DNA from 2 places in the Mesorhizobium sp. M0983 genome. Region 1 is predicted to be linked to the other one. Evidence: predicted binding sites of a transcription regulator. Region 1 holds the regulator's gene; the other holds the start of a gene.
What was found. The regulator PhoB, encoded in region 1, activates phosphate uptake and scavenging genes when phosphate is short. The targets are predictions, from matches to a motif close to TGTCATNNANCTGTCAT.

Region 1 (4,420 bases):
GCCCTGCGAGATCAGGCTCTCGACGTCGGTGAGCTGCTTGCCGGGGTTGGACTGTGCGTCGGCGGAAATATACTTGTCGCCTGCGGCCTCGATGGCCGCCTTCATTGCGGCTTCGTCGGTCTTCCAGCGCTCTTCCTGGAAGTTCGACCAGGAAACGCCGATGACCTTGTCCTTAGCCTGCGCCACCGACGCAAGCGCCAGCGTCATGGCGACACCCGCCAGAATGGCGGTCGTGAATTTCTTCATCATATCCTCCCTGCGCCGCGTACGGCGTGACCAATTGGCCCCAAAGGCCAGCTTAGAGGCGCTAATTTTTTCGAGCCTCGAAAAAATACTGGCCCGATCTCCCGCTGCTGTCAACATCGATTCTGATGGATTTTGATGTTGCTGCGAGTTTTTCGAGCTTCGGAATAAACGATGACAGCGCCACCTGCATCTGACACTATTTGCCTCATCTGACACTATTTGTCGGCATTACCGACGGCTTCCGGTTCATGAGCGGCCGCGGCAAACCGGGAGGAAAGCAAAACGATGTCGGTCGGAATCCGCCATGACGATTTGCGCCGGCGCAACCGGGCGATGGTGATCTCGGCCGTGCGCCGGGCCGGCCAGCCATCGCGTACGGAGATCGCCGCAACCACCGGCCTCAGCCATTCGACCATATCGGCGATCTCCTCCGACCTGATACGGGAAGGCATCCTCGCCGAGAGCAAGGCAAGCGAACCCGTTTCGTTGAAACGCGGTCGTCCGCAGGTCGGCCTCGCCCTCAATCCGGAAGCGGCGGCGGTGCTGACCGTGGTGTTGTCGCTGAATTTCCTGTCGGCCGCCATCATCGACTATGCGGGGCAGGTGGTCGCCGAGGAACAGCGCCGGCTGGACACGCTGACCATGCCGCGCGACGAACTGATCCGCGAATGCATGGCCATCGTCCGGCGCCGGCTGGACGATCCAGATCTTGACGTCCGCAGTGTCGCCCGCATCGCCCTGGCGATTCAGGGAATTACCGACTCCCCTGCACGCGCCATGCTGTGGTCGCCGATCACGCCGCAGACGGACATCGCCTTTGCCGACATGCTGGAAGATGAATTCGGCATCCCGGCCACGGTGGAGAACGACTGCAATATGATGGCGGTGGCTTTGCGCTGGCGCGATCCGGATCGCTATCGCGACGACTTCATCGCCATCCTGCTTTCGCACGGCATCGGCATGGGGCTGGTGTTGAAGGGCGAGCTGTTCACCGGCACGCATTCCTCGGGCGGCGAGTTTGGCCACATGATCCATCGTCCGGGCGGCGCGCTCTGCCGTTGCGGGCGGCGCGGCTGCATCGAGGCCTATGCCGGCAATTACGCCATCTGGCGCAACGCCACGCAGATGAGCGAAGACAGCCAACCGGTCGCCGACGTCAGCGACGCCGACATGCGCGCGCTGGCGGTTCGGGCGCGCGAGAAGGACGGGCCGGAACGCGAAGCCTACCGCAAGGCCGGCGAAGCGCTGGGTTTCGGTCTCGGCTCGCTGTTCGCGCTGATCGATCCGGCACCGGTCGCAATGGTCGGCGCCAGTGCCGCCGCCTTTGATCTGATCGAGCCGGCCTTGCGGAAGGCCATCGCCCAGACCGCCGGCGGCCAGCATTCGGGCTCGATCTCCTTCGATACCGAGCCGAACGAATTGCCGCTGATCCGCGAAGGCTGTGCAATGCGGGCGTTAAGCTTCGTCGACCAGCAGATTTTCGCGCCGGGCGCGCAAATGAGGCCCGGCGTCAGAAAGAACGTAGCCTGACTGGGCGGGTCAATCTTCCCTGATCGCGTAGCCGGCACCGCGGATGGTGCGGATGACATCAGGCATGCGGCCGTTGTTGACGGCTTTGCGCAGCCGCCCGACATGCACGTCGACGGTGCGTTCGTCGATATAGATCGTCTCGCCCCAGACATTATCGAGTAACTGGCTGCGCGAGAAGACGCGGCCCGGATGCCGCATCATGAATTCGAGCAGCCGGAATTCGGTCGGCCCGAGCCGGATCTCGGTCTTCTTGCGATACACCCTGTGCGATTCGCGATCGAGCACGATGTCGCCGACCTTCAGCACGCTGGACAGCACTTCCGGCTTGGCGCGGCGCAGCAGCGCCTTGACCCTGGCCATGAATTCCGGTGTCGAAAACGGTTTGACCAGATAGTCGTCGGCGCCGGTCGAAAGACCGCGTACCCGGTCGCTCTCCTCGCCGCGCGCGGTCAGCATGATGATCGGCAGCCGTTCGGTTTCGGGGCGCACCCGCAACCGGCGGCAGAGCTCGATGCCGGAAACCGCTGGTATCATCCAGTCGAGCACCAGAAGATCGGGCACATTCTCCTGCAAACGGATCTCGGCTTCGTCGCCGCGTGTCACCACCTCGACCTGGTAGCCTTCGGATTCGAGATTGTAGCGGAGCAGCACACCCAACGGCTCCTCGTCCTCCACCACCATTATGCGTGGTGCGATCATCGGCTGGGCACCCCCATCATGTCGCCGGTGCGGACATTGTCGTTTCGTCTTGCTTCGGACGATTGACCGGCAATTGCTCGCCGGTCAGCACATAATACGCATTTTCGGCGATGTTGGTGACATGGTCGCCGATCCGCTCCAGATTCTTGGCGCAGAACAGCAGATGCGTGCAAGCGGTGATGTTGCGCGGGTCTTCCATCATGTAGGTCAACAGTTCGCGGAACACCGACGTATATTTGACGTCGATGCGCTCGTCGGCGGCGCGTAGCTTGGCCAACGCGGCCGCATCGCCTGCAGCATACTCCTCGATGACGCCCTGCACCTGGATGAGCACCAGCTGCGCCATCGCATCGATGGAATGCGATAGGTCGCGCGGTGTGACGCTAAGGCCGACCGCACTCACACGCTTGGCGATATTCTTGGCAAGGTCGCCGATGCGTTCGAGATCGCCGGCCATGCGGATCGCCCCGACGACATGGCGCAGATCGTGGGCCATCGGCTGGCGCTTGGCGATCAGGGTGATGGCGCGGTCGTCCAGTTCGCGTTGACGCGCATCCATGATGGCATCGTCGGAAACGACGCGTTGCGCCAGCACGTTGTCAGAATTCAACAGGGCCTTGGTCGCCCCGCCGACCATCGAACCGGCGAGGTCGGCCATGTCGCGGATCAGCTTGCTGATCTGCTCGAGATCCTCGTCGAAAGAAGCGACTGTGTGTTCGCCCATGGTCCTGTCCTTATATGCATGATCGGAACGGCTCAGCCGAAGCGGCCGGTGATGTAATCCTGCGTGCGCTTCTCGCGGGGCGACGTAAAGATCTTCTCGGTCCGGTCGAACTCGACCAGTTCACCCAGATACATGAAGGCGGTCTGGCGCGACACGCGCGCCGCCTGCTGCATGTTGTGGGTGACGATGACGATCGTGTAATCGGCTTGCAACTCGTCTATCAGCTCCTCGATCTTGGCGGTCGACAGCGGGTCGAGTGCCGAAGCCGGCTCATCGAGCAGAATGACTTCCGGCTTCACCGCCACGGTGCGGGCAATGCAAAGCCGCTGCTGCTGGCCGCCTGACAGGCTCAAGCCGCTGGCGTTGAGCTTGTCCTTGACCTCGCCCCACAGCGCGGCCCGCTTCAACGCTTGTTCGACGCGGCCGTCCATTTCGGACTTGCCGAGATTCTCATAGAGCCTGACCCCGAAGGCGATGTTCTCGTAGATCGACATAGGGAACGGCGTCGGCTTCTGGAACACCATGCCGATCTTGGTCCTCAGGAGATTGAGATCCTGCGAGCGGTCGAGAATGTTCTTGCCGTCGAGCAGCACCTGGCCCTCGGCTGTCTGCTTCGGGTAGAGTTCGTAGATGCGGTTGAACACACGCAGCAGCGTCGATTTCCCGCAGCCCGAAGGGCCGATGAAGGCAGTGACGCTGCGCTCGGGCAGCGACAAGGTGATGTCCTTCAACGCCTTGCTCTGGCCGTAGTAGAAGTTGAGGTTCTTGACCTCGATCTTCGTCTTCTCGGCGACCGTTTCGGTCATCGTCATGTCCGGGGACAACATCTGTGTCATCTGTCCTCTCTGCGTCCGGTAAGGCTGCGGGCGAGGATGCTCAAGCCCAGAACCGTCAGGGTGATTATGAGTGCGCCGGTCCACGCCAGTTGCTGCCATTCCTCGTAAGGGCTGAGAGCGAACTGGAAGATGGTCACCGGCAGGCTGGCCATCGGCGCGTTGATATTGCTGCTCCAGAACTGGTTGTTGAGCGCGGTGAAGAGCAGCGGCGCCGTCTCGCCGGAAATGCGTGCTATCGCCAGCAATATGCCGGTGACGATGCCGGACAATGCGGCGCGGTAGGCGACCGAACGGATCACCACCCAACGCGGCGCGCCGATCGCGGCACCGGCTTCACGCAACGCGTTCGGCACCAGGTTGAGCATGTCTTCAGTGGTGCGCACGA
Region 2 (4,420 bases), 260 kb from region 1:
CGATACGGCCGGTGATGATGCGGCCGAGGAACGGATTGGCTTCCAGAATGGTGCCGATCATGCGGAACGGGCCAGGATGAACGGTCGGCGCCGGCACGTGCTTGATGACGAGGTCGAACAGCGGCGCCAGAGCCTGGTCCTTCGGACCTTCGGGGTTTTCGGAGACCCAGCCGTCACGGCCCGAACCGTAAAGGATCGGGAAGTCGAGCTGCTCGTCGGTCGCGTCAAGCGCGGCAAACAGGTCGAACACCTCGTTGACCACCTCGACGTGGCGAGCATCCGGCCGGTCGATCTTGTTGATGACGACGATCGGCTTCAGTCCGACCTTGAGCGCCTTGCCGACGACGAATTTGGTCTGCGGCATCGGCCCCTCGGCGGCGTCGACCAGCACGATGGCCGAATCCACCATCGACAGGATGCGCTCGACCTCACCGCCGAAGTCGGCGTGGCCGGGCGTGTCGACGATGTTGATGCGGGTGCCCTTCCAGTCGACCGAGGTCGCCTTGGCCAGGATGGTGATGCCGCGTTCCTTTTCGAGATCGTTCGAATCCATGGCGCGCTCGGCGACGCGCTGGTTGTCGCGGAACGAGCCGGACTGTTTCAGGAGCTGATCGACGAGGGTGGTTTTTCCATGGTCGACGTGCGCGATGATCGCGATATTGCGGATTTTCATGTTTTGGTCTCGGGAGCGTTGCAGGCAGCAGGCCAAAAGGCGCTGCCTCTTTCGGTTGGGCGGCTCATACAGGGTTTTTCGCAATTGCGAAAGAGGAGGCGAGTCACCAAATAAAGTCACCAAATCTTAAATGTCTTGGTGTGAAGTGGAATTATTAACCAAGGCGGAACCTTTCATGGTCCGGGCAGTTCGAATTTCATGATCGACGCAGGCAGCAGACTCCGGCCGATTTTGGCATGTAGCGCACTCGCCGTCCTCCTCGCGGCAGGCGCGGCGCAGTCGGCCGCGTCGTTCAAGGAGACGCGGACTGCCCTGCCGTCCGACAAGCGGTCGGCGGAGCAGCTTTTTGCCGATGCTCCCGATGGCGTCGACCCGGTGGTGACCGGGCCAGTCAGCGCCGCCTTCAAGCAAAGGCAGCAAAATGCCGGATGCGACAGCGCCGTCTGGCCCAACATTCCCGTCGTCTGCTATCCCGATTGATACACGTCCTACCCTCGGGCTGGCCCGAGGATAATGGTGCAGTCGCTCACGCCGACCGGACCGGATCGAGCGTGACCTTGTAGAGTTCGCTGTCGTCGCGATCCATCAGCCGCACCGTCAGCTGCTCTGTAGCGCCATCGATATCGACAAGTCCGAAGAACTGCAGGCCGGCCGACGGCGGCAGGTTCTGACCCTGCTCGGCAGTCGGTGCCTTGATGAACTTCAGCTCCGGGCCGAAGGTCATGTCGGAACCATTCGGTCCGAATGTGCCTGAATGGATCGGACCCGAAACGAATTCCCAGAACGGATTGAAGTCCTGGAACTGCGCCTTGTCCGGATTGTAGTAATGCGCGGCCGTGTAATGCACGTCTGCGGTGAGCCAAACGGTATTGCTGATGCCCGCGTTCTTTATATAGCGAAGAAGGTGGGCAATTTCCAGCTCGCGCCCCTTGGCCGGGCCATTGTCGCCATTGCTGACTGCCTCGGCCCCGACCTTCTTGGTACCGTCATTCCAGACCACGAGGCCGAGCGGCATATCGGCGGCGATGATTTTCCACGTCGCGTTGGAATTTGCCAGCTCACGCTTCAACCACTTAATCTGCTGTTCGCCTAGGATGCGCGATTGCGGCGTCATCGTCTCCTGCATATCCGGGCCGTTGGGGCCGCGGTAGGAACGCATGTCGAGGAAGAACACATCGAGCAGCGGCCCATAAGCGATCTTGCGGTAGACGCGGCCCGGCTCCGACAGTTCGTAGCGGATCGTCGTCATCTCGTGGAAGGCGCGCGCAGCACGTGCCGCCAGCACATGGATCGATTTTTCGGTGTAGCGGTCGTCGGCGGTCAGGTCCTTCGAGTCCGACCAGTTGTTAAGCACCTCATGGTCGTCCCACTGATAGAAAGTCGGGCAGATGGCACTGAGCGCAAGAACGTTCTTGTCCATCATGTTGTATTTCCACTGCGCCCGGTATTCGTCCAGCGTCTCGGCAACCTTGCGCTTTTCGTCGATCAGCACTGTGTTTTTCCACTTGTCGCCATTGGGCAGGTCGACCTCGTCCTTCATCGCACCATCGGCATAGACCGTATCGCCCGAATGCAGGAAGAAGTCGGGCGTGTGCTTGGCGATCGTGGCGTAGGTCTTCATGCCGGTCTCGTCGATGCCCCAGCCTTGGCCGGCGGTGTCGCCCGACCAGGCGAAACGAATGTCGCGCTTCGAGGCAGGTGCCGTGCGGAAGCGGCCGACGATCGGCTCCGAAACGGCGTTGATGTCGGCAAGATCGGCCGCGACCATGCGGTAGAAAATGTCCTGGTCGGAGGCGAGATCGGTAAGCAGCCGCTTCACCGTATAGTCGCTGGCCGGCGACGTATCGAGCGGCGCCAGGCGGACGGCATTGGCGAAATTTTCCGTCGACGACACTTCGAACATGACGCGCGACGGCCGGTCCGTGCGCGTCCAGACCATGCCGCTGGTCGCGTCGACATCGCCGGACTGAATGCCATGGGTGAAGGCCGGGCGCTGATTGGCGCGCGAGTAATAGGGAAGGGCGAGACCCGAGGCGCCGACCAGGCCAACGGCGCTGGCCGACGTGACGAAAGCGCGCCGCGTCATTGAAATCTTGTTCATGGCTGTCTCCTGGATGGCGTTGAACGTCGCCGCCAAGCTCCAGCTTCAATGTTTCAGGCACATTTCGAAACGATGAAGGTTTTCTGACATCAACAAGCGGGAAGGCTGGACCGCTCGGCGGCGAAGCTGCTGATCTCCCCCTTGCGGGTCCCTTGCGGGGGAGATGGCCGGCAGGCCAGAGGGGGGCGCTGTCCCGCCGACGTACAAATCAGAAAGAAATCAGACGGAGCAGCGGAGTTTGGGCAGAACATTGCGTAAAGTCGGAGGCTGGCGAACCTTCGCGCCCCCTCTGCCCTGCCGGGCATCTCCCCCGCGAGGGGGGAGATCGGCAATTTGGCCGACGGCATCTCTCCTGCAACGAGAAGCTATGCCGCCTGCGGTTCAGGATCGAACGCCGGGCGGCTGGTGTTGATCAGCAGCGAGATGCAGGCGGCGGCTATTGCCGTCATGCCGGCGATCAGGAAGGCAAGCTCGTAATTGCCCTGCAACTCACGCATAGTGCCACCGAAAAAGGCCGCTGTCGCTGCGCCGACTTGATGGCCGGCGACGATCCAGCCGAAGACGATCGGCCCGCTGCGGTCGCCGAACGCCTCGTTGGAAAGCCGCAGCGTCGGCGGCACTGTGGCGATCCAGTCCAGTCCGTAAAATACGGCGAAGATGATCAGGCTGGTCGCCGAGAAGCCGGAATAGGGCAGATAGATCAGCGACAGGCCGCGAATGCCGTAATAGATGCCGAGCAGCTTGCGCGGGTCGAAACGGTCGGTGAGCCAGCCCGACAGCGTCGTGCCAATAAGATCGAAGATACCCATCATCGAGAGCAGGCCCGCGGCCTGCACTTCGCCGATGCCCATATCGCCGCAAAAGGCGATCAGGTGCGTGCCGACCAACCCGTTGGTGGTGAAGCCGCAAACGAAGAAGGTGGCGAACAGGTACCAGAACACACGCGTACCGGCGGCGCGGCGCAACGTGCTCAGCGTATGCGCGAGGAAATTGCCTTGCGCGGCCGGCGGCGCGGGCGGCACATCGTCGAGCTCGGCGCCATAGCGGACCATGCCGATCGCGGCCGGACGCTCCGGTACCAGCATATAAACCAGCGGCACCAAGGCGGCGGTGGCCACGGCAATGGCAATAGCGACCGGCTTCCAGCCGCCAGACTGGGCGAGCGAGGCGAGCAGCGGCAGGAAGACCAGCAGCCCGGTGGCGCTGGACGCCGACATCAGTCCCATCACAAGGCCGCGATTGGTCTTGAACCAGCGGTTGACGATGGTGGCGCCGAGCACGGTGGCGACGGCGCCCGAGCTGATGCCGGAAAACACGCCCCAGGTGAGGAGCAGATGCCACGGCTTGGTCATCAGCAGGCTGAGCGCGGTCGATCCCGACATCAACAGCAGCGCGGCAAGCAAGGTGCGGCGCAGCCCGATCCGCTCCATCAGCGCCGCGGCAAACGGCCCAGTCAGGCCATAGAGGAAGATGCCGGTGGCCGCGGCCAGCGAGACGACGTCGCGCCGCCAGCCGAAACTATTCTCCAGCGGCAGCATCATGACTGCCGGCGCCGAACGCAGGCCCGCGGCGATCAGCAGGCAGAGGAAGATGACGGCGACCACGACGAAAGCGTAGCGCTGGCCAAACGGGCGGGATTGAGCTAT

Region 2: the regulator PhoB is predicted to act here: its motif matches at 2,847-2,863, upstream of NKH71_RS08130 (alkaline phosphatase D family protein).

The regions. Positions count from the first base shown of each region.
Region 1 is NZ_JAMYNH010000003.1:72,892-77,311, forward strand. It holds gene xylF (D-xylose ABC transporter substrate-binding protein) at 1-246, opposite strand, end outside; gene NKH71_RS06810 (ROK family protein) at 532-1,776, shown strand; gene phoB (phosphate regulon transcriptional regulator PhoB) at 1,786-2,475, opposite strand; gene phoU (phosphate signaling complex protein PhoU) at 2,492-3,199, opposite strand; gene pstB (phosphate ABC transporter ATP-binding protein PstB) at 3,232-4,035, opposite strand; gene pstA (phosphate ABC transporter permease PstA) at 4,032-4,420, opposite strand, start outside.
Region 2 is NZ_JAMYNH010000003.1:332,981-337,400, forward strand. It holds gene typA (translational GTPase TypA) at 1-673, opposite strand, end outside; gene NKH71_RS08125 (hypothetical protein) at 872-1,153, shown strand; gene NKH71_RS08130 (alkaline phosphatase D family protein) at 1,200-2,774, opposite strand; gene NKH71_RS08135 (MFS transporter) at 3,140-4,420, opposite strand, start outside.